Microbulbifer sp. A4B17: one gene and its partner. The protein of the gene in region 1 interacts with the protein of each later gene in a pairwise test. Links are inferred from orthologs where the notes say so. Each region holds a gene or a part of one and is shown in the gene's direction. Other genes may lie near its edges. The genes, in order: BTJ40_RS16720 and BTJ40_RS21525.

Evidence for each region.
Region 2: the proteins of BTJ40_RS16720 (region 1) and BTJ40_RS21525 interact in binary tests that used the Escherichia coli proteins (3 or more experiments, as listed by UniProt). The link is inferred for Microbulbifer sp. A4B17 from one-to-one orthologs.

The regions. Positions count from the first base shown.
Region 1 is NZ_CP029064.1:3,799,168-3,809,699, reverse strand. Bases 4,424-7,844 are described here. They hold BTJ40_RS16720 (2-oxoglutarate dehydrogenase E1 component), read left to right. Parts: upstream 4,424-4,812; coding sequence 4,813-7,644; downstream 7,645-7,844. Other genes in these bases: odhB (2-oxoglutarate dehydrogenase complex dihydrolipoyllysine-residue succinyltransferase), read left to right, coding at 7,691-7,844; BTJ40_RS16725 (succinate dehydrogenase iron-sulfur subunit), read left to right, coding at 4,424-4,600. In the rest of the region: gltA (citrate synthase), read right to left, coding at 1-924; sdhC (succinate dehydrogenase, cytochrome b556 subunit), read left to right, coding at 1,364-1,738; sdhD (succinate dehydrogenase, hydrophobic membrane anchor protein), read left to right, coding at 1,732-2,100; sdhA (succinate dehydrogenase flavoprotein subunit), read left to right, coding at 2,104-3,876; more of BTJ40_RS16725, read left to right, coding at 3,896-4,423; more of odhB, read left to right, coding at 7,845-8,890; lpdA (dihydrolipoyl dehydrogenase), read left to right, coding at 8,956-10,398. UniProt on the Escherichia coli protein: E1 component of the 2-oxoglutarate dehydrogenase (OGDH) complex which catalyzes the decarboxylation of 2-oxoglutarate, the first step in the conversion of 2-oxoglutarate to succinyl-CoA and CO(2).
Region 2 is NZ_CP029064.1:4,905,371-4,915,417, forward strand. The notes cover bases 5,546-8,481. They hold BTJ40_RS21525 (ATP-binding cassette domain-containing protein), read left to right. Parts: upstream 5,546-6,021; coding sequence 6,022-7,941; downstream 7,942-8,481. Other genes in these bases: BTJ40_RS21520 (TIGR02444 family protein), read right to left, coding at 5,546-5,913; BTJ40_RS21530 (thrombospondin type 3 repeat-containing protein), read right to left, coding at 8,029-8,481. Also shown: gshA (glutamate--cysteine ligase), read left to right, coding at 1-41; BTJ40_RS21485 (ACP phosphodiesterase), read left to right, coding at 83-685; BTJ40_RS21490 (disulfide bond formation protein B), read left to right, coding at 682-1,173; BTJ40_RS21495 (CidA/LrgA family protein), read left to right, coding at 1,210-1,599; BTJ40_RS21500 (LrgB family protein), read left to right, coding at 1,592-2,278; rsd (sigma D regulator), read left to right, coding at 2,448-2,915; BTJ40_RS21510 (FKBP-type peptidyl-prolyl cis-trans isomerase), read right to left, coding at 3,050-3,838; BTJ40_RS21515 (histidine kinase), read left to right, coding at 4,296-5,276; more of BTJ40_RS21520, read right to left, coding at 5,419-5,545; more of BTJ40_RS21530, read right to left, coding at 8,482-8,967; BTJ40_RS21535 (hypothetical protein), read left to right, coding at 9,748-10,047. UniProt on the Escherichia coli protein: Genetic data indicate it may be involved in ribosome assembly or function.

The DNA.
Region 1 (10,532 bases):
GCGGTGTCCAAAGCCCATCAGGCGGAATGGGTCGTTTTTGTCTTTGGCGCGCTTCACGAACTCGTCGATGCGGCTTTCATCGCCAATTTCCTGAAGCATGTTCAATACAGCTTCATTGGCTCCGCCGTGAGCGGGCCCCCATAAGGTGGCAATACCAGAGGAGATGCAGGCGAAGGGATTGGCGCCGGAGGAGCCGGCCAGGCGAACAGTAGATGTGGATGCATTCTGTTCGTGGTCTGCGTGCAGCAGGAAGATAATATCCATTGCCTTGGCGACAACCGGGTCGATCTTGCTGGGCTCACAGGGGTTGCCAAACATCATGTGCAGGAAGTTTTCCGAATAGCTGAGGCTATTGTCCGGGTACATGAAAGGCATGCCTTGGGAGTGCTTGTAACACATGGCTGCCAGGGTTGGCATTTTAGCAATCAGGCGATGGGCGGAAATCTCGCGGTGCTCTGGATTGGTGATGTCCAGGGAGTCATGGTAGAAGGAAGCGAGGGCTCCAACTACACCGCACATCATCGCCATCGGGTGGGCATCGTAACGGAAGCCTTTAAAGAAGTTCACCAGGGACTCGTGAACCATGGTGTGAGACATAATAGTGTCTACATACTTCTTCTTTTCTTGTGCATTGGGCAGTTCGCCATTCATCAGCAGGTAGCAGGTTTCCAGGTAGTCGGATTTTTCTGCCAGTTGCTCGATGGGGTAGCCGCGGTGCAGCAGTTGGCCTTTGCCGCCATCAATAAAGGTGATCTTGGAATCACATGAGGCGGTAGACACGAAGCCCGGGTCGTAAGTAAATAAGCCTTTGCCGGTCAGACCGCCGACATCGATAACATCGGGGCCGAGGGTACCGGAGCGAACGGGCATCTCAAGAGCGCCGTCGATACCATCGACTGTGAGGTGCGCTTTTTTATCGGACATTGCGGACTCCTAAAAATGTTCTTATGCCGGCCTTCTCCCGCTGTTTTCGGGTGCTAGCGGCCTTTTGAGCGGGGCCAAACTTAAGTGCCGCGCCGCAAATTGTCAAACCAAAAGGAATGGACGACCAGTCTATTGGCGACAGGATATCCGGCTCCGACCCGTGCTTGTAGAGTATTTGTCTAGATAGTGTGCAGGAAAGTCTGAGGAAATCCCGCAGCTACTAAAAAACTGCGCGATACTGGCGGGAACCCCGCGCAATCGCAGGCGTTCGTTGTGTTTTGACTATTGAATGCCTATAATCCGCGCGGCTTGCGCCACGGTACGGCTACTTTGTATAAGACTTAATCAGGTCGAGTGCAAAGTGATCAGCAAGCAGCTCGTCCCTCCATTGAAAAGCTAACGGGCGCCCGGTCGTTCAGGGCAACAAGGTGTTTTTCCTGTGAACAAAAACAGACCTGTCAATTTAGACATTTCCACTATAAAGCTTCCCGCTGCCGCTGTGGTTTCCATTTTGCATCGTATTTCCGGTGTAGTGCTCTTTGCTGTTGTTGCACTACTACTGTGGATGCTCGATGTCAGCCTGGAATCAGAGCAGGGATTCGCCGAAGTCGCAGCGATATTTAACAGTATCCCTGCAAAGCTCATTCTTTGGGCGGCACTGGCGGCACTTATTTACCACATACTGGCAGGTGTACGTCATCTGTTTATGGATATGGGAATGGGTGAAAGTCTCGAAGGCGGCCGCCGCAGCGCTGTTTCAGTGCTGGTACTGGCTGTAATCCTTATTCTTCTTGCGGGAGTATGGTTGTGGTAAAAACAGTAACAAGCTTTGGTCGTAGTGGTACCTTCGACTGGCTCTATCAGAGAGTCACAGCGGTAATACTGCTCGCGTATACCCTCTTTATAGTGGGTTTTATCTTTTTTAGTAAGGACTTCGGCTATCAGGCCTGGTCTGAACTGTTCGCCCAGCGCTGGATGCGTGTTTTCAGCTTGGTTGCTTTGCTGTCCACCATTATTCACGCCTGGATTGGCCTCTGGTCCGTGGTTACCGATTACATCACCAACCGGATGATGGGTGGTAAAGCCACTGTTCTGCGCCTGTTCGTAGAAGTGATTCTGGCTGCGGTTGCCGTGCTCTACACGGTGTGGGGCATTGAAATTCTTTGGGGTGTATAAGCAATGGCGAACATGCGTACTATTTCTTTTGACGGGATTGTAATTGGTGGTGGCGGTGCCGGTATGCGCGCTGCCCTGCAGATGGCCCAGTCCGGCTATAAAACTGCGGTTATTACCAAAGTATTCCCGACGCGTTCTCACACGGTATCTGCCCAGGGCGGAATTACCTGTGCGATCGCCAGCTCAGATCCCAACGACGATTGGCGCTGGCACATGTACGATACCGTTAAAGGTTCCGACTACATTGGTGACCAGGACGCTATCGAATATATGTGTTCCGTAGGCCCTGAGGCAGTATTTGAGCTTGAGCACATGGGGCTGCCCTTCTCTCGTACAGAGGAAGGCCGCATCTATCAGCGCCCCTTCGGCGGTCAGTCCAAAGATTTCGGCCGCGGTGGCCAGGCTGCACGTACCTGTGCCGCTGCTGACCGTACCGGCCATGCACTGCTGCATACTCTCTATCAAAACAACGTTAAGCACAAAACCGAATTCCTGAACGAATGGTTTGCGATTGACCTGGTGAAGAACCAGGACGGTGCTGTTGTGGGTGTGATCGCCATGTGCATCGAAGATGGCGAAGTGGTTTATATCAAATCCAAAGCGACTGTATTCGCTACTGGCGGTGCCGGTCGTATCTTCGCTTCCACCACCAACGCACACATCAATACCGGTGACGGTGTCGGTATGGCCCTGCGTGCCGGTATGCCGGTCCAGGATATTGAGATGTGGCAGTTCCACCCCACTGGTATTTACGGTGCCGGTGTACTCGTGACTGAAGGTTGTCGCGGTGAAGGTGGCTATCTGATCAATAAAGATGGCGAGCGTTTCATGGAGCGCTACGCGCCTAACGCCAAAGACCTCGCTTCCCGCGACGTTGTGGCTCGCTCTATGGTTCTCGAGATTCTCGACGGTCGCGGTTGTGGTCCGGAAGGCGATCACGTATTCCTAAAGCTCGACCATCTGGGTGAGGAATTGCTCAACAGCCGCTTGCCCGGTATCTGTGAACTGTCCAAGACTTTCGCCCACGCCGACCCGGTTAAGGTGCCGATCCCGGTAGTACCTACCTGTCACTATATGATGGGTGGTATTCCGACTAACGTTCACGGTCAGGCTTTGACTCAGGACGCTGCCGGTAACGACCAGATTATCGATGGTTTCTACGCCTGTGGTGAGGTTGCCTGCGTATCTGTACACGGTGCTAACCGTCTGGGTGGTAACTCACTGCTGGATCTGGTGGTGTTCGGTCGCGCTTCCGGTCTGTTTATCGAGAAATCCCTGCGTGAGGGTATCGAGCACCGCGAAGCTTCAGAGTCCGATCTCGAAGCCGCAATGGCTCGCCTGAATCGCCTGGAGACCAACGAGACCGGTGAGAAGGCTTCGGACCTGCGCAAAGAGCTGCAGGGTGTGATGCAAAACCATTTTGGTGTCTTCCGCCGCGGCGACTTTATGGCTGAAGGCGTGAAGAAACTTGCAGATCTGCGCGAGCGTATTGAAAATGTACGCCTCGACGACCGGAGCCGAGCCTTCAATACTGCCCGTGTTGAAGCACTGGAACTGCAGAACTTACTGGAAGTTGCCGAGGCCACTGCGGTTGCCGCAGAGACTCGAACAGAAAGTCGTGGTGCTCACGCCCGCGAGGACTTCCAGGAGCGCGATGATGAAAACTGGCTGTGCCACTCTATGTATTTCCCTGCGGAAAAACGTGTTGGCAAGCGTGCGGTAAACTTCGCGCCTAACACTATGGAAGCCTTTGAACCGAAAGCTCGGACTTACTGATTCGGGAGCGGAATAGAGTATGTTGAAAGTAAGCATTTACCGTTACAACCCGGAAACCGATAAAGCGCCTTACATGCAGGACTATGAACTGGACACCAAGGGCAAGGACCTGATGGTGTTGGATGTTCTGGAGCTGCTGAAAGCCGAAGACCCGACCCTGTCTTTCCGTCGCTCCTGCCGTGAGGGAGTCTGTGGCTCAGACGGCATGAGTATTTCCGGTCGCAATGGTCTGGCGTGCACTACGCCACTGTCTGAAGCTGCCCCCAAGGGTAAACTGGTTCTGCGTCCTCTGCCGGGCCTGCCGGTTATCCGCGACCTGGTCGTGGATATGGAGCAGTTCTACGAGCAGTACAAGAAGATTGAGCCGTACCTGCAGAACGATACACCAGCACCGGCTATTGAGCGTCTGCAGTCTCCTGAAGACCGCGAGAAGCTCGATGGTCTGTACGAATGTATCCTGTGTGCCTGCTGTTCCACCTCTTGTCCGTCTTTCTGGTGGAACCCGGACAAGTTTATCGGCCCGGCTGGTTTGTTGCAGGCTTACCGCTTCCTGGCGGACAGCCGCGACCTGGCTACTGATGAACGCCTGTCAAATCTGGATGACCCCTTTAGTGTTTTCCGTTGCCACGGTATTCAAAACTGTGTCAATGTCTGCCCGAAAGGTTTGAATCCGACGCGTGCGATCGGCCATATCCGCAATATGCTGCTGACCCGTGCCGTGTAAGGGGATGTTGCGGCCGATTATCGGCCCGCTAAGGGTTCGCGTTCTGTGAACCCGGTGCCAGGTAGGGTGCCAAGCAAATGACAAAAGCCGGTTTTAACCGGCAAAAAACTGAAAAGGGGAGGTGGCTTTGTGCGCCTCCCCTTTTGTGAGTGAAAGGAAAGCGCAGTGGCTCAAGAGAAGATCAGCACACTGCAATTGAGGTAGGCATCAACATGCACGAAAGTACCATGGAGCAGCTGTGGCGTAGCTCCCATATCTCCGGGGGCAATGCTGCCTACGTGGAGGAGCTTTACGAGACCTATCTGCACGACCCCAACGGTGTCCCCGAGGAGTGGCGCAATTATTTCGACAGCCTCCCCCGCGTTGAAGGCAGCAGTGATGTTTCCCACGCTGCTGTACGCCAGCACTTTGAGCTGCTCAGCAAGCATCGCGCGCGCCCGGTAGCGGCTCCCGGTGCGGCAGGCTCTGCCAATATCGAGCACGAGCGCAAGCAGATTAAAGTTCTGCAATTGATCGATTCCTACCGTCATCGCGGCCATAAAAAAGCGACCCTCGACCCCTTGGGGCTGATGGCCCGCGAGCAGGTGCCTGACCTGCAGTTGAGCTACCACGGCCTGACCGAAGGTGACTTCGACACCACCTTTAATACCGGCAGCCTGTTTCTCGGCAAAGAAGAAGCAACCCTGCGCGAAATTGTCGAGGGCCTGGAGCGCACTTACTGTGGCAACCTGGGCGCTGAGATCATGCATCTCTCCAACCTGGAAGAGCAGCAGTGGTTCCAGCAGCGTCTTGAGCGCAGCCAGTCCAAAGCCAATTTCGGCACCGATATCCAGATTGAAATTCTGCAGCGTCTCTCTGCTGCTGAAGGTCTGGAGCGCCACCTGGACTCCAAGTACCCCGGCACCAAGCGCTTTGGTGTAGAGGGTGGTGAGAGCCTGATCCCGATGATGGACGCTCTGATCCGTCGCTCCGGCACTTACGGGGTGAAGGAAGTCGTGATCGGTATGGCCCACCGCGGCCGCCTGAATACCCTGGTCAATATCCTCGGTAAAAATCCGGCGGACCTGTTCCAGGAGTTTGAAGGCAAGAAAACTCTCGATACTTCCGGCGACGTGAAATACCACCAGGGCTTCTCCTCCAATGTGATGACTCCCGGTGGTGAAGTTCACCTGGCGCTGGCCTTTAACCCTTCGCACCTGGAAATCAGTGCCCCTGTTGTTGTTGGTTCCGTGCGTGCCCGCCAGGACCGCCGTAAAGATGCAACTGGCGAGAAGGTAATGCCGATCAACATCCACGGCGATGCGGCTTTTGCTGGTCAGGGTGTTGTGCAGGAAACCCTGCAGATGTCCCAGACCCGCGGTTACTACACCGGCGGTACTGTGCACATCGTACTGAATAACCAGGTGGGCTTTACCACCAGCAAGCGCGAAGACGCCCGCTCCACTGAGTACTCCACCGATCCCGCTAAGATGATCGATGCGCCGGTGCTGCACGTAAATGGCGACGACCCGGAAATGGTCGTATTGGCCGCGCTGCTAGCGGTGGACTACCGCTACGAATTTAAGAAAGATATCGTTATCGACCTGGTCTGCTACCGTCGTCGCGGCCACAACGAGACCGATGACCCCTCTGGTACCCAGCCGCTGATGTACCAGACCATCCGCAAGCACAAGACTACCCGCACGCTCTATTCCGAGAAGCTGGTGGGCGAGGGCATCCTGGACAAGGTTGCCGCAGACAAGCTGGCTAACGACTACCGCGACAAACTGGATGCCGGTGAAGACGTTGCTACCGGTCTTGTGAAGAAGCCCGACTCCTCCATGTTTGTGGATTGGAGCCCCTACCTGGGCCACGACTGGAACGAGCCCGCAGATACTGGCTACGCATTGCCGAAACTGCAGGATGTCGCCACGCGCATGACCAATGTGCCCGATGGCATTGTGATGCAGCGCCAGGTCTCCAAAATCTATGAAGACCGCCGCAAGATGGCCGGCGGTGCCCTGCCTCTGAACTGGGGTATGGCGGAAACCCTGGCTTACGGCACACTGCTGGAAGACGGCTTTATGGTCCGTTTCACTGGCGAGGATGTGGGTCGCGGTACCTTCTCCCATCGTCACGCGGTGATTCACAGCCAGAAAGACGGTCAGAGCTATGTGCCTTTGCAGCATATGTTCGAAGACCAGCCGCCTTTCTATATTTACGACTCGCTGCTGTCTGAAGAGGCGGTATTGGCGTTTGAATACGGCTATGCGACCACTACACCTAAGTCTCTGGTGGTGTGGGAAGCTCAGTTTGGTGACTTCGCCAACGGTGCCCAGGTTGTGATCGACCAGTTCATTACTTCCGGTGAGCACAAGTGGGGCCGAATGTGCGGCCTGGTAATGCTGTTGCCGCACGGGTACGAAGGCCAGGGCCCAGAGCACTCCTCTGCACGTCTTGAGCGCTTTATGCAGCTGTGTGCCGAACACAATATCCAGGTGTGTAACGCCACTACCCCTGCGCAGATTTTCCACCTGCTGCGTCGCCAGGCTGTGCGCCCCATGCGTCGTCCTCTGGTAATCATGAGCCCGAAGTGGATTCTGCGCCACAAGCTGGCAACCTCCAGCCTGGAAGAGCTGGCTGAGGGTCGTTTCCACAACGTGATCCAGGACCAGGGCGTAGATCCAGACAAAGTGAAGCGTTTGGTTCTGTGTTCCGGCAAGGTTTACTACCACCTGCTGGAAGCCCGTATGGAGCGCGAGCAGGAAGATGTGGCGTTCGTACGAATCGAGCAGCTGTACCCATTCCCGGACGAAGAGTTTGTGGAAGCGGTTTCCGCATTCAAGAAGATCAAGAGTGTTGCCTGGTGTCAGGAAGAGCCCATGAATCAGGGCGCCTGGTACTCCAGCCAGCACCACTTGCGTCGCCTGTTGTCGGAAACCCATCCGAAGCTGGATCTGGAATACGTGGGCCGCGCCCCATCCGCAGCACCTGCGGCGGGCTATATGTCCACGCACCTTGAAGAACAGAATAAGTTCATCAACGAGGCGCTGACCGTCAAATAACCGGCGGCAGTAATAAGTGAAGAGTCAATCTCAGGAAACAGAAAAAATGACGATCGAGATTAAAGCGCCAACTTTCCCTGAATCTGTTCAGGACGGAACTGTCGCCACCTGGCATAAACAACCCGGTGAAGCTGTGTCCCGCGATGAGCTGATCGTGGATATCGAAACCGATAAAGTTGTGCTGGAAGTTGTTGCACCTGCCGATGGTGCCCTGACTGAAATCATCAAGGGTGAGGGCGATACCGTCCTCTCCAATGAGGTGATTGCCAAGTTTGAAGCGGGCGCTGGCGCAGCCACTGCCCCCGCAGAAGAAAAAGCAGAAGTTCCGGCTGCCGAAGCGGCTGCTCCTGCGGCTGGCGACAAAATTGCTATGCCATCTGCCAAGAAAATGGCTGCTGAGAAGGGCGTAGATCTGGCGGGTGTTGAAGGCACTGGCAAGGGTGGTCGCGTTCTCAAGGAAGACGTAATGAAAGCGGGCACTGCGCCGGCTGCCGCTGCTGCACCTGCCGCCGCTGCTGCTGAAGTTGCGGTTGCTCCGGGTGAGCGCGTAGAGAAGCGTGTTCCTATGACCCGTATGCGTAAGCGTATCGCTGAGCGCCTGCTGGACGCTTCCCAGTCCACCGCCATGCTCACCACCTTTAACGAGGTGAACATGAAGCCGATTATGGACCTGCGCAAGAACTACAAAGACCTTTTCGAGAAGACCCACAACGGCACTCGTCTGGGCTTTATGGGCTTCTTCGTAAAAGCTGCAGTAGAAGCGCTGAAGCGCTACACCGCGGTGAACGCGTCTATCGACGGTAACGATATCGTTTACCACGGTTACCAGGATATCGGTGTAGCGGTTTCCTCTCCGAAAGGCCTGGTTGTGCCGATTCTGCGCAATGCGGAGAACATGGGCCTGGCGGATATGGAAAACAATATCCGCGACCTGGGTGTTCGCGCCCGCGATGGCAAACTGTCTATCGAAGAGATGACTGGCGGTACCTTCACCATCACCAACGGTGGTGTATTCGGTTCCTTGCTGTCCACCCCGATTCTGAATCCACCACAAACCGCAATTCTGGGTATGCACAAAATCCAGGAGCGCCCGATGGCGGTGAATGGCAAGGTGGAAATCCTGCCGATGATGTACCTGGCGCTGTCCTATGACCACCGTCTGATCGACGGTAAGGAAGCTGTTGGCTTCCTGGTGGCGATCAAGGAAATGATCGAAGATCCAGCGCGTATCTTGCTCGAAGTTTAAAAAATAAGTCCAGGGGCCTAAGGGCCCCCTCGATCACACTGCATTAGAAATATCTGGAACTGATCATGTCCGAAAAATTTGACGTAATCGTAATTGGCTCCGGTCCTGGTGGTTATGTCGCTGCCATCCGTGCCGCTCAGCTGGGTCTGAAAACCGCTTGTATCGAAAAGTGGAAAAACAAGGAAGGTAAATACGTAAATGGCGGCACCTGCCTGAACGTAGGTTGTATCCCCTCTAAGGCACTGCTGGACAGCTCCTGGAAGTACCACGAGGCCAAAGACGCTCTCGACGTGCACGGCATTGAAGTCGGCAAGATCAAGATGGATGTGAGCAAGATGATCGAGCGCAAAGGCGAGATTGTTAACAAGCTGACCGGCGGTGTAGCTGGCCTGTTCACAGCTAACAAAGTGACCTCCATTTTCGGCACCGGCAAGCTGCTGGCTAACAAGAAAGTGGAAGTGACTGACGACGAAGGCAACAGCACCGTCTACGAAGCCGAAAACGTCATTCTGGCTTCCGGTTCTGTACCGGTAAATATTCCGCCCGCTCCGGTAGACAACAAAATTATTGTCGATTCCACTGGTGCTCTGGAATTCACTGAAACTCCAAAGCGTTTGGGTGTTATCGGTGCCGGCGTAATTGGTCTGGAGCTGGGCTCCGTATGGAACCGCCTGGGCTCCGAAGTGGTTGTTCTGGAAGCGATGGATAAATTCCTGGCAATTATGGATCAGCAGGTTGCCAAAGAATCCCAGAAAATCTTCAAGAAGCAGGGCCTGGATATCCGCCTCGCTTGCCGCGTAACCGGCTCCGAAGTGAAAGGCGAGGAAGTGGTTGTTACTTACCAGGACAAAGATGGTAAAGAGCACCAGGAAACTTTCGACAAGCTGATCGTCTGCGTTGGCCGTCGCCCTTACACTGAAGGCCTTCTTTCTGAAGATGCCGGTGTGAAGATGGACGAGCGTGGATTCATCTATGTCAACGACCTGTGCATGACTTCTGCTCCGGGCGTATGGGCGATTGGTGACGTGGTACGCGGCCCAATGCTGGCGCACAAGGCCTCAGAAGAAGGTGTTGTGGTTGCCGAGCGCATCGCCGGCCAGAAACCGATGATGAACTACGACGTGATCCCCAACGTTATCTACACTCACCCGGAAATCGCTGCGGTTGGCCGCACTGAAGAACAGGTGAAAGCCGATGGCGAGCCCTACAACGTAGGCAGCTTCCCGTTTGCTATCAATGGTCGCGCTATGGCCGCCAACGATACCCAGGGCTTTGTGAAAATCATTGCTCATGCGGAAACTGACCGCGTACTGGGTGCCCACATCGTTGGCCCGTCTGCCGCAGACCTGGTTCAGCAAGTGGCGATCGCGATGGAATTCGGTTCCAGCGCTGAAGATATCGGTATGACTGTATTTGCACACCCGACTCTGTCTGAGACCGTGAAAGAAGCGGCGTTGGGCGTGAATGGTCATGCGATCCATACCGTAAATCGCAAGAAGCGCAAGTAAGAATATTTTTCGATGTCGGGGCACTAATTATTGATTAATTAGCGCCCCGGTTTCATTTACGGAATTCAGAATTTGCAACGACGGAAATTTTGAGTTTTGTCTTTCAGGTGCAGAGAGATCTGCAATTAATAAAC
Region 2 (10,047 bases), 1.1 Mb from region 1 along the record:
TGAGTCGTTACTATGCCCAGTACAACTGCTGCCAGGACTAGCGGCTGATACAGTGCCGCAAAAAGAGGCCTGAGCGAGGCTTATGAACTATCTGGCACACCTGTTACTGTCCGGGTCCAATCCGCGCTGGCGGCTGGGCGGGCTTTTGGGAGACTTTGTCAAAGGCCCCCTGGGCGACAGTTGGCCGACGGATATTGAGCGTGGCATTCGCCTGCACCGTCGCATTGATGCCATCACTGATACGCACCCCGCCTATCGGGATGCTCTGGCACAATTGGACCCGCGCTGGCGCCGCTATGCCGGGATTGCGTTGGATATTTGGTTCGATCACCTGTTGGCACAAAACTGGCAGCAGTGGCATTCCGAAGCTCTGGACGATTTCTGCCGCACCTGTTGGAAAGACTTTCATTCCGACAGCCGGTATATTCCGCCCCGCGCAAAGGCATTTATTGAGCGCGCCGAGCAAATTAAACTGCTGCAAAGTTACCGCGAGGAACGGGTAATCGAGCTGACCCTGGAGCGGGTTGGGCAGAGGCTGCGCCGCCCGGTAGCGCTGCAGGAATTGCTGCCGGAACTTATTGCCGGGCGGAACAATCTGGAAAGCAATTTCAATAAACTATTAACCGACTTGAATCTCGAAGCGAACCGCTTTCGACAGCACTATTCAGGATCCGAATTACCATGACCCTACCCAACCCGCGCATCACTTTTCTTCTGGTATTTCTAATGGTGGCCTTTTTACTCGGCGCCGCCTTTTATCTCGAGTACGTGCAAGGCCTGGAGCCCTGCAAGCTGTGTATTACCCAGCGGGTAATGCTGTTGGGTGTCGGAGTGGTTTCGCTGATCGCATTCCTGCACAACCCGGCAACTATCGGCCGGAGGGTATACGGCCTGCTGGTATCCTTATGGGCAATGGGCGGCCTCTACTTTGCCGGTCGACAACTCTGGCTGCAAAGCCTGCCGGAAGACCAGGTGCCGGCCTGCGGTCCGAGCGTCAGTTATATGATTGAAGTGTTCCCTATGGCCGATGTACTCAAGGCACTGCTGAGCGGCGATGGCAATTGCGCCGAAGTACAGTGGACAATGATGGGCCTGAGTATCCCCGGTTGGGCCGCTATTGGTTTTGCCGGCCTGATCCTGTTCGGCGGCTGGCAAGCATTTCGCAAGGGCTAACAATCTCCGGCGGCTTTAGTGGCCGCCGCTCCCTCCATGTCAAAATCCACACTGCGCAAAATATCTCACTGGCTGGGCGGGGCTGCCATTCTGGTTGCCGGTAGCTGGCTGGGAAATCTCACCAGCTCAAGCCTGTCGCTGCCCATTCCAGGGTCTGTCGTGGGAATGCTGGTATTGCTGTTGATCCTCGTACTTTATGGCGGGGTTCCCACCGGTCTTTCCAGAGTCAGCTCACAACTGCTTTACCTGTTGCCCCTGCTGTTACTGCCGGCGGCTGTCGGAGTATTTTTTTTTCAGGGCCTGACCCTGTCAGACTGGCTCGCTCTGATCGCCGCTATTTTTATCGGCACACTGGTCAGTATTGCTATCTGCGCACTACTACTTAAAAAAATGCTGATTGGTTCCGGGGGTGGAGAGGATGAGTGAGCTCCTGGAGAGCCCGGTCTTTGTATTGCCCTTAAATGTCACGGCTTTTCTTATCGCAGTTACCCTTTACCGGCGCTACCAGACTGTACTGCTACACCCCATCATCAGCGCCAGTATTCTGGTCACAATAACACTGAGTGTTCTCCGGATTCCCTATGGGAGTTACCGGGACTCCAGCACAGTGCTGTACAGCTTGCTGGGACCCGCTGTCGTTGCCCTGGCCGTCCCCCTCAAACAAAACCTGGTAATTATCCGCAAAGCCGGCTGGCCACTGCTTGTGACTATTTTTGTCGGCGCAACCCTGGCTCCTATCATAGCGGTGCTAATCGCACTGGCGCTCGGCGCAGGCAAGTCGGTGTTACTGGCGCTGAGCGGCAAATCTATTACCACACCCATCGCACTGGCCCTGGCGGAGACAATCCACGCTTCTCTCAGCCTTACTGCGGCCATTGTGGTTTTAACCGGGGTTGTCGGAGCTATCGCTGGCCCATTTTTAATGAGTCGTCTCAATATTCACGATGAGCGCATTGTCGGTATCGTACTCGGCATCAATGCCCACGCGGTAGGAACGGCGCGGGCATTAGAAATCAGTGCCTTATGCGGCGCCTGTGCAGCGTTGGCGATGGGTACCTGCGGTGCGCTCACAGCACTGATTTTGCCGCTCATTATCAGTGGATAAAACACCTCTAATTTCCTCCACAAGAGATCGCCGCAAGCATCGTTGTATTATGGCGTAGATCACACTCTGCACCTTGCCGTCGGCGGGGGAATCTCCTATCTTCTTAGGGCCTTCTGGATCAGCAATAAAGCTGGCTATCACGGCAACAGTAACCAAAGGATTCCTGGAGATGCTGGAAAATTGTAAATCTGCGCGCGAGCGCTGGGGTGGCGTCAGTGAAATCATTGACCGCTGGCTACAGTCCCGACAAATCCTGCTGGTGAGTTACTACCATCTATCAGAAAAAAAAGAGTTTAACGAAGGTGACTCGGAGACCGAGAACGGTGTGCGTCATCTTTGCCAGTTACTCGTAGACTACGTCTCTGCAGGACACTTTGAGGTATACGAACAGCTGATACTGGAAGGCCAGGCTTTTGACGATAAGCAGGGGCTGCAACAGGCGCGGGAACTCTATCGGGATATTGATGTGACCACTGATGTCGCAGTCGATTTCAATGATAAGTACCAGGAAACCGACGATCTATCCAGCCTGAATCCGGATTTGTCACAGCTGGGGGAAGCATTGGAAACCCGCTTTAGTTCCGAAGATCGAATGATCGCACTTTTGCACACGGCCCATAAAAACCAGCTGGTCTAAAAAACTGAATTCATCACTATAAAGGCGATGGGAAGCCAGCGCCTTTAATCGAATATTTTTGCTGTTGATTTTTCACCCTGAAAAATAAAGGCGCCCATTGGGCGCCTTTATTGAATCCAAAAGAGTAAATTTAATTACTCACTTTTGGGCTCTTCTTTTTTCTCTTCTTTTTTCTCGGCGCCATCTTCCTTGCCAACATTAGCTTTATGCAGCTCCACTTCAAAAATCAACGTTGCGTTAGGACCGATCTTACCGCCTGCACCACCCGGGCCATATGCCAGCTCGGAAGGAATGTAAAGCTCCCACTTGGAACCTTCTTTCATCAGTTGCAACGCTTCGGTCCAACCCTTGATAACACCATTAACCGGGAACTGAACCGGCTCCCCACGGGCGTAGGAACTATCAAATTCTTCACCATTGATCAGGGTACCTTTGTAGTCCACCTCAACAGTGCTGTTTTCACTGGGCTTAGTGCCGGAACCTTCAGTAATCACTTTGTACTGCAGGCCAGAGTCTGTAGTAATAACGCCTTCTTTCTTGGCGTTCTCTTCGAGGAAAGTTTTACCTTCCTGCAGATTTTTGTCAGCGGTCTCTTTAAACTCTTTTTCCTGCTCGGCCAGCATCTCCTGCTGTTTCTTCTGCATTTGCTCCTGGAAGGCGGCAATAGTTTGCTGCTTTTCTTCATCAGACAAACGGGATTCACGACCGCTGGAAACATCGTTGAGAGCCATCAACACCACTTGAGGATCCAGCTTCACATCTTGAGCCTCAAGGCGCTTAGCCATATCTTCGGCAATGATGTAGCTGACCTTCTTCTCCTGGGTGTCCAGGGAAACTTCTTTTTCCTGCTTAGATCCCTGTTCGTTACAGCCGGTCAGCGCCAGGCCAAGGGCAATTGCTGCAGCCAAAGGGTATTTATTCATGGGTGTTGTCTCTTTGTCCGTATTGCGTTGAATGATTCGCGCTTGACCCTGGGTCAATGCCTGCGGCGGCTTCTCAAGTAATCCTGATTACGGCCTTAGCCTCCAGGCGCACCTTTTCCGCCAGTCCGCTCAAGTCTAACCCAAGGCGACTGCAAGTGCATACCGATGACGCGCACACTGTGCAGGACACCACATTCCCCCACAAGGTTCCAGAGACAAGCGAGAAAAAAATATCAGTACAGCACTGTTTTCACTGCTTACGGCATACATTTTTTTTAAAAACAGCGCTATTATCGACCCGTCGCCGGTTATTGTTCCGGACTGTTTGATGTGCTTTTCAGTTTTGGAACAATTTACAGTGTTCAGATCCCCGATTTAAATATGTCGTTTTCATATAGATCTGATCCGTACACTGTCCGGATGTTCCAATTGATAATAAACGTCAGGACATTTACTCATGGCTGCCAAACAAAGAGCTGTCAATCCGGTCGCAGAACTGGAAGCACAAATTTCCAAGCTAACCATCAAGCTGGACAAAGCCCGCAACAAGAAAGTTACCGATACCGGCAAAAGTGTTTTAAAAGCCGGAAAAGCACTAACCTCTGCAAAAGATAAATTGGCCAAAGCTAAAGCCAAGCTTGTAGACGCTAGAACTGCAGCCAAGGCACGAAAGACAGCTGCAACCAAGAAACGTGTTGAAACGGCCAAAGCCAATGTAGAAAAACACAACGAAGCTCTCCAGCAAGCCAAGGCTATACACGCCGAAGCAAAGAGTGCCGAGACTCAGGCAAAGGCCGAGTTGAAGGCTGCCGAGACAGTACGCAAGGCTGGGATGAAAGCAGAAAAGCTCTTAAACAAAACCAAACCGAAACCCCGTAAAGCGGCCAGCACCAAGAAAGCGGCAACTGCTAAGACCACCGCAGCCAAGAGCCGCACTAAAGCGAGTGCCGCAAGTGCTGCAAAAACCACAAAAAAGACCGCAGTAAAAAAATCCACTGAAAAGAGAACCAGTGCCAAGAAGGCGCCGGCAAAAACCGCCACTGCCGCCAAAACTGTAAAGAAAGCACCTGCTAAGAAGGCTTCCTCAGCAGAGAAGAAAACCCCCGCAAAGAAAGCTCCTACGAAGAAGGCTGCTAGCGCTGAAAAGAAAACCCCGGCAAAAAAAGCTCCAGCTAAAACCGCTGCAGCCAAGAAGCCAGCGGCCAGCAAGCCCAACGCAGAAGCCAAGCCTGCAGTAGCAGCTGTAAAACCAAAAGCAGAAGCTCCGAAGATTGAGGCCACTAAGCCTGAGGCCACCCAAAAACCCAACGACGATTCAAAAGCAGTGGCCCAGGCCAAGCAGCAAAAGCCGGTGGAAACTCCGCCTGCTGCAGCGACGATTACTCCCAGTACTCCCGCAAACAGCCTGTTTTCTTCGGAGCAACCTAGCGGCGAATAGTCCCAGGCAGCGGGGCTCGGAACAACCGATCCCGCTGTAATACTGACAACTTGGTTTTCGCTAATTGAACCTTGTGCTTTTCACGACTGTATAACTGGCGACATCAGAAAAGTACAGCAAGTCCAGTACGTATGGCAGCGGCTTAGCCTGCTGCCCCCCTGTGAGCCAAGTAGTTTTCGATCAGGCCCACCCAACGGGCCTGATCTTTTTGCAACAAGCCATACTGCTGGGATGCAAGCTCCAGCGCAGAGCGATCCCCCGGCCAGTCCTCAGCATAAATTTTCCATAGGGCAGCCAACTGCATTTGTTCCAGTTTCAACTCATAGCGTTTACACAGTGCATAAGCCCTTTGAGTATGGGGACGCAAACGCCCCAGCCAACGACGCAGGTGTCTCACACTGCTAATCATTCGCCTGCGCGGTGCAATTCCTCGATCTGCAACTCTCCAACCCTCCTCACTGATCTCCTTGCCACAAACGGTTGTATAACTCGCCCACAACAGAAGACACACATCAGCGCCATTTCTGTCCTGGCAGTCGAGCAGGAATTGCTCGACATCCTGATAGGCATAAAAGTCCAAGCTGAACTGCCAGAGGGGGTTTTCCTTGGGGGAAGATGGAGGTGAAGTATTTGTCACGTTAGAATCCCGACCCTTTGCTGATCGGCATAGTACCCCAGTCTCTGTGGAGTCCGGGTCTGTTCAATAGCCTAGCATTCATCGGCCTGTTCATAAGAGGTTTTTCCAGTGATCAATTTACAAGGGGTTTCCCTGCACCGTGGTGAGCGCGACCTACTGGACAGCGCAGATTGCAGAATCTTCCCCGGCCACAAAGTGGGAATTATCGGTGCCAACGGCTGTGGCAAGTCAACTCTGTTCAAATTATTACTCGGTCAGCTGGAGACCGACGCCGGGCGGGTCGACCTGCCCAGTACCTGGCGTATCTCCCATATGGCCCAGGAGGTAGAAGCCAGCGAGCAGTCGGCCCTGGATTACGTTTTGGACGGCGATAGCGAGCTACGTCTTTTACAAAAGCAACTGGCGGAAGCCGAGGCCAGCAGTAATACCGACGGTCACAAGCTGGCGGAGCTGCACGAGCGCATGGCCAGCATCGACGGCTACAGTGGCCCAGCACGCGCCGCACAGCTCCTCGATGGACTGGGCTTCTCCCATGCAGAACAACAGCGCCCCGTGCGCAGCTTTTCCGGTGGCTGGCGTATTCGTCTCAACCTCGGCCGCGCTCTGATGTGCCCTGCAGATCTTATGTTATTGGATGAGCCCACCAACCACTTGGACCTGGATGCCACCCTTTGGCTGGAGCAGTGGCTGCAACGCTTTCCCGGCACCCTGCTGATTATTTCCCACGACCGGGATTTCTTGGATGCGGTAGTCGACGGCATTGTCAGCTTTGAACAGCAAAAACTGGTCTTGTACAGTGGCAACTACAGTGCCTTCGAGCGCGCCCGTGCCGAGCGCCTGGCCCAGCAACAAATACAGTTTGAAAAGCAGCAGGCTGAACGCGCGCATATGGAAGATTTTGTGCGACGCTTTCGCGCCAAGGCGAGCAAGGCCAAGCAGGCACAGAGCCGTCTGAAAGCCCTGGACCGAATGGCTCTGATAGCCCCGGCCCATGTGGACTCTCCCTTTCACTTTACTTTGCCGTCCTCAGATAAAACCTCTAATCCGTTAATCGACCTGCGCGAGGCAGATATCGGCTATACCGACAGGGTGGTGGTGAAGGATGTCCAGCTGGGCATTCAACCGGGGCGCCGTATCGGCTTGCTCGGGCCAAATGGTGCGGGCAAATCCTCCCTGATCAAAACCCTGGCCGGCACACTGGCGCCCCTCAGCGGGGAACGTCAATGTGGCGAGCATCTGGCCATCGGCTATTTTGCCCAGCACCAACTGGAGGCACTGGACAGTAACGGCTCACCCTTACTGCACCTGCAAAGATTGAGCCCGGATGCCTCGGAACAATCACTTCGGGATTTTCTCGGCGGCTACGGTTTTATCGGCGACCGGGTATTCGAAATAGTAGGCGGCTTCTCCGGGGGCGAAAAAGCCCGCTTGGCCCTGGCGCTGCTGGCCTGGCAAAAGCCCAACCTGTTACTTCTCGACGAGCCGACAAACCACTTGGATTTGGAAATGCGCCACGCCCTGACCCTGGCATTGGCAGAATTTCCCGGCGCCGTCATATTGGTTTCCCACGATCGCCACTTACTGGCCAATACCGCCGACGAATTTATCCTGGTAGCCGATGGCCGGGCCGAACCCTATAGTGGCGATCTGGACGACTACAAACAGTGGCTGCTCGGTTTTAACCGGGATAAGAAACGCAAGGAGGAAAAGTCTTCTACGGTTTCTGGCTCTGAAGAAAAAGCCCCAGAGGATAAGAAAACCCAAAGACGCGCCGCCGCCGCACTGCGCGAGCAACTGAAGCCCCTGACCAACAAGCTCAAGAATATAGAGCGACAGATGGCTGCGGCAGAAAAGGCATTGGCTGCGGTACAGGAAAAACTTGCCGATGAGGCACTTTACAGTGGCGGCCAGCAGGAAGAAATAGCACGACTTAACAGGCAGCAATCGGAGCAGCAGGAGTTAATGGAAGAACTGGAAATGGACTGGCTGGAGATTTCTGAAACGTTGGAGGATATTCGCAGCGAGTAACTTTATGGAGTACCACCCAACATAAAGCATTCAGGTGGGCGGTAGAGCTTTTCGGCCGCCCACTGAAAAACTCGGTTCGTTTACCCTTTAACGAATACAACCGTATTCATCCACCGCAATACCAATCGGTGTATTTGGACATTGATCTATATAACTGGGCACCCCATCAAAGTCCGTATCCAACGGGCAGCCATCTAGCTGCACATCAATTCCCACAGGGGTTTGCGGGCATTGATCAGTGGCATCGATAATGCCATCCGCATCTTCGTCATACCAAAAATCCGGATATTCAAGCCATTGATAGCCAACCGCCAAACTGGCGAAGCCATCAACACCTCCCTCTTCGACCCCTTGGAAAACCCGAAAATCTGCCCGAGCCTGCCAGCGTGGACCAAGGTGATATTTAATCCCTATTCCCGCATTCACCATAGTTTGCCGGTCGTGCCAATCGCAGTGGTAGGGCGGATAGGGGTAATAGTGGCCGTCTGGGCGATCTTCAGGAACATAGAACTTCTTACGGCAATCCCAAGGGTAGGGATAATATGGGTCGTAAGGATTATCAGGGTCGTAAGTATAATCTGGGTCATCCGGATGCCAGTGTTTTTTGCGGTAGCGCCGATCGTAATTTATACGTAATTCGCCCAGGCCGAATGCGACATAAGGTTGCCAACAAAAGTTACCGCAGAACTGCCCACCAAACTGATACAGCAAATCTAAGCGGTAGTTATATACATCTACCTTCTCAGGGGTATCTGCAACACTCACAACGAAATAATCAACCACTCCCTCCATCGCCCAGTGATTCGTCATATTGAAACCAAAGCCAGCACCGACACCTGAAGTGTTCCGCATTTCAAAACCGCGAAATGGTGTGCCTTGTAGACGGTCGCCATCAAACCAGTGCTTACCGCCATTGACATAGAGGTTCAAGGTTCCAACAAAGTCGGCTCGGGCTTCATAACCGATAAATATTGAGAAAGGCAAAAGACCAATAAACATTGAAAGCAGAGCGCGACGCTTTCTCATCAGAAACACCGAAATTCCTTTTCTAATCAGCCCCCCAATTTTTATTAACATCAACTTCAAGAAATTAAAATTCTATCGATTTTATTTTCGTGGCTTTTCCTGAATTTATCGTTGAATTTGTTTTTTAATTACACTTTCACAGCGGTATTAGAATCATAGACTGCTAAAAGGAAAGAATAGTAATAAAGACAGAAGAGATAACCCGTGCTGGCGCCCAATATTGATAGCTATGTAAGGAACTTAGTTCATCCGGAGAATATACAAACCACCTGCTATGTACCCAAAAGCATCCGCGAGTACGCGCATGAGTTTCAAAATAATTCCAGTAGCCAAAGCAGTTGACACCACAAGCGCAGTAATGACGGGTTAACCCGGATTGATCAACTAGTTGTCCAGGCACTACAAACTCAGTCAGATGACTATGGGGGAATTACGCGCGTAGCCAAAACCCTGGTAGAAAACCTGTATGCCTGGCTTACTGGCTTTGATCCCTCCAATCCCACCAAGCAACTGAACCCAAAGGGAATATCGCGCCGCAAGAACGCAATCTTAGCTCTGCTGGATGGCGCCTACTGCTGGTACCGCCAAGCCAGTAAGGCCTTCAACTCTGAGAGGTGAGCGATATCCTATATCGAGAATCAAATAGATGTACCCTTTTCACTCTTTAACTATCGCTTTAGCCACAGCGGGTTTAATCTTCACACCGTCACCACACTCCTCTATCGGGGTGACACCCGCTCTCCACAGGTGTTGCGTCAAGCCGGGGGGGTCTTCCCTTGGATGAATCAAAACGGCCGATTTGATCCCCACCTGGGCACTGGTGCTTCCAAGCAGGTTATTTCAACGACGACCAATTTACAGAAAGTGGTGGATTTTGCCTGGCACGACAAGGTCTATTGCCCCGTCAAGTTTCACTACATACACGATACAGATGATGGAGATTTAGCGGTTACTGGCTTCATCTATGAAATCGATAAAAGAAACCACCAGTGTGTGGAAGTTGCCTCAGTTCCCCAGAGGCGTGAAGCGGCATTTATGGCAATACCCAATCAATATATTCGCCGTTTCCGCATGCGTTAC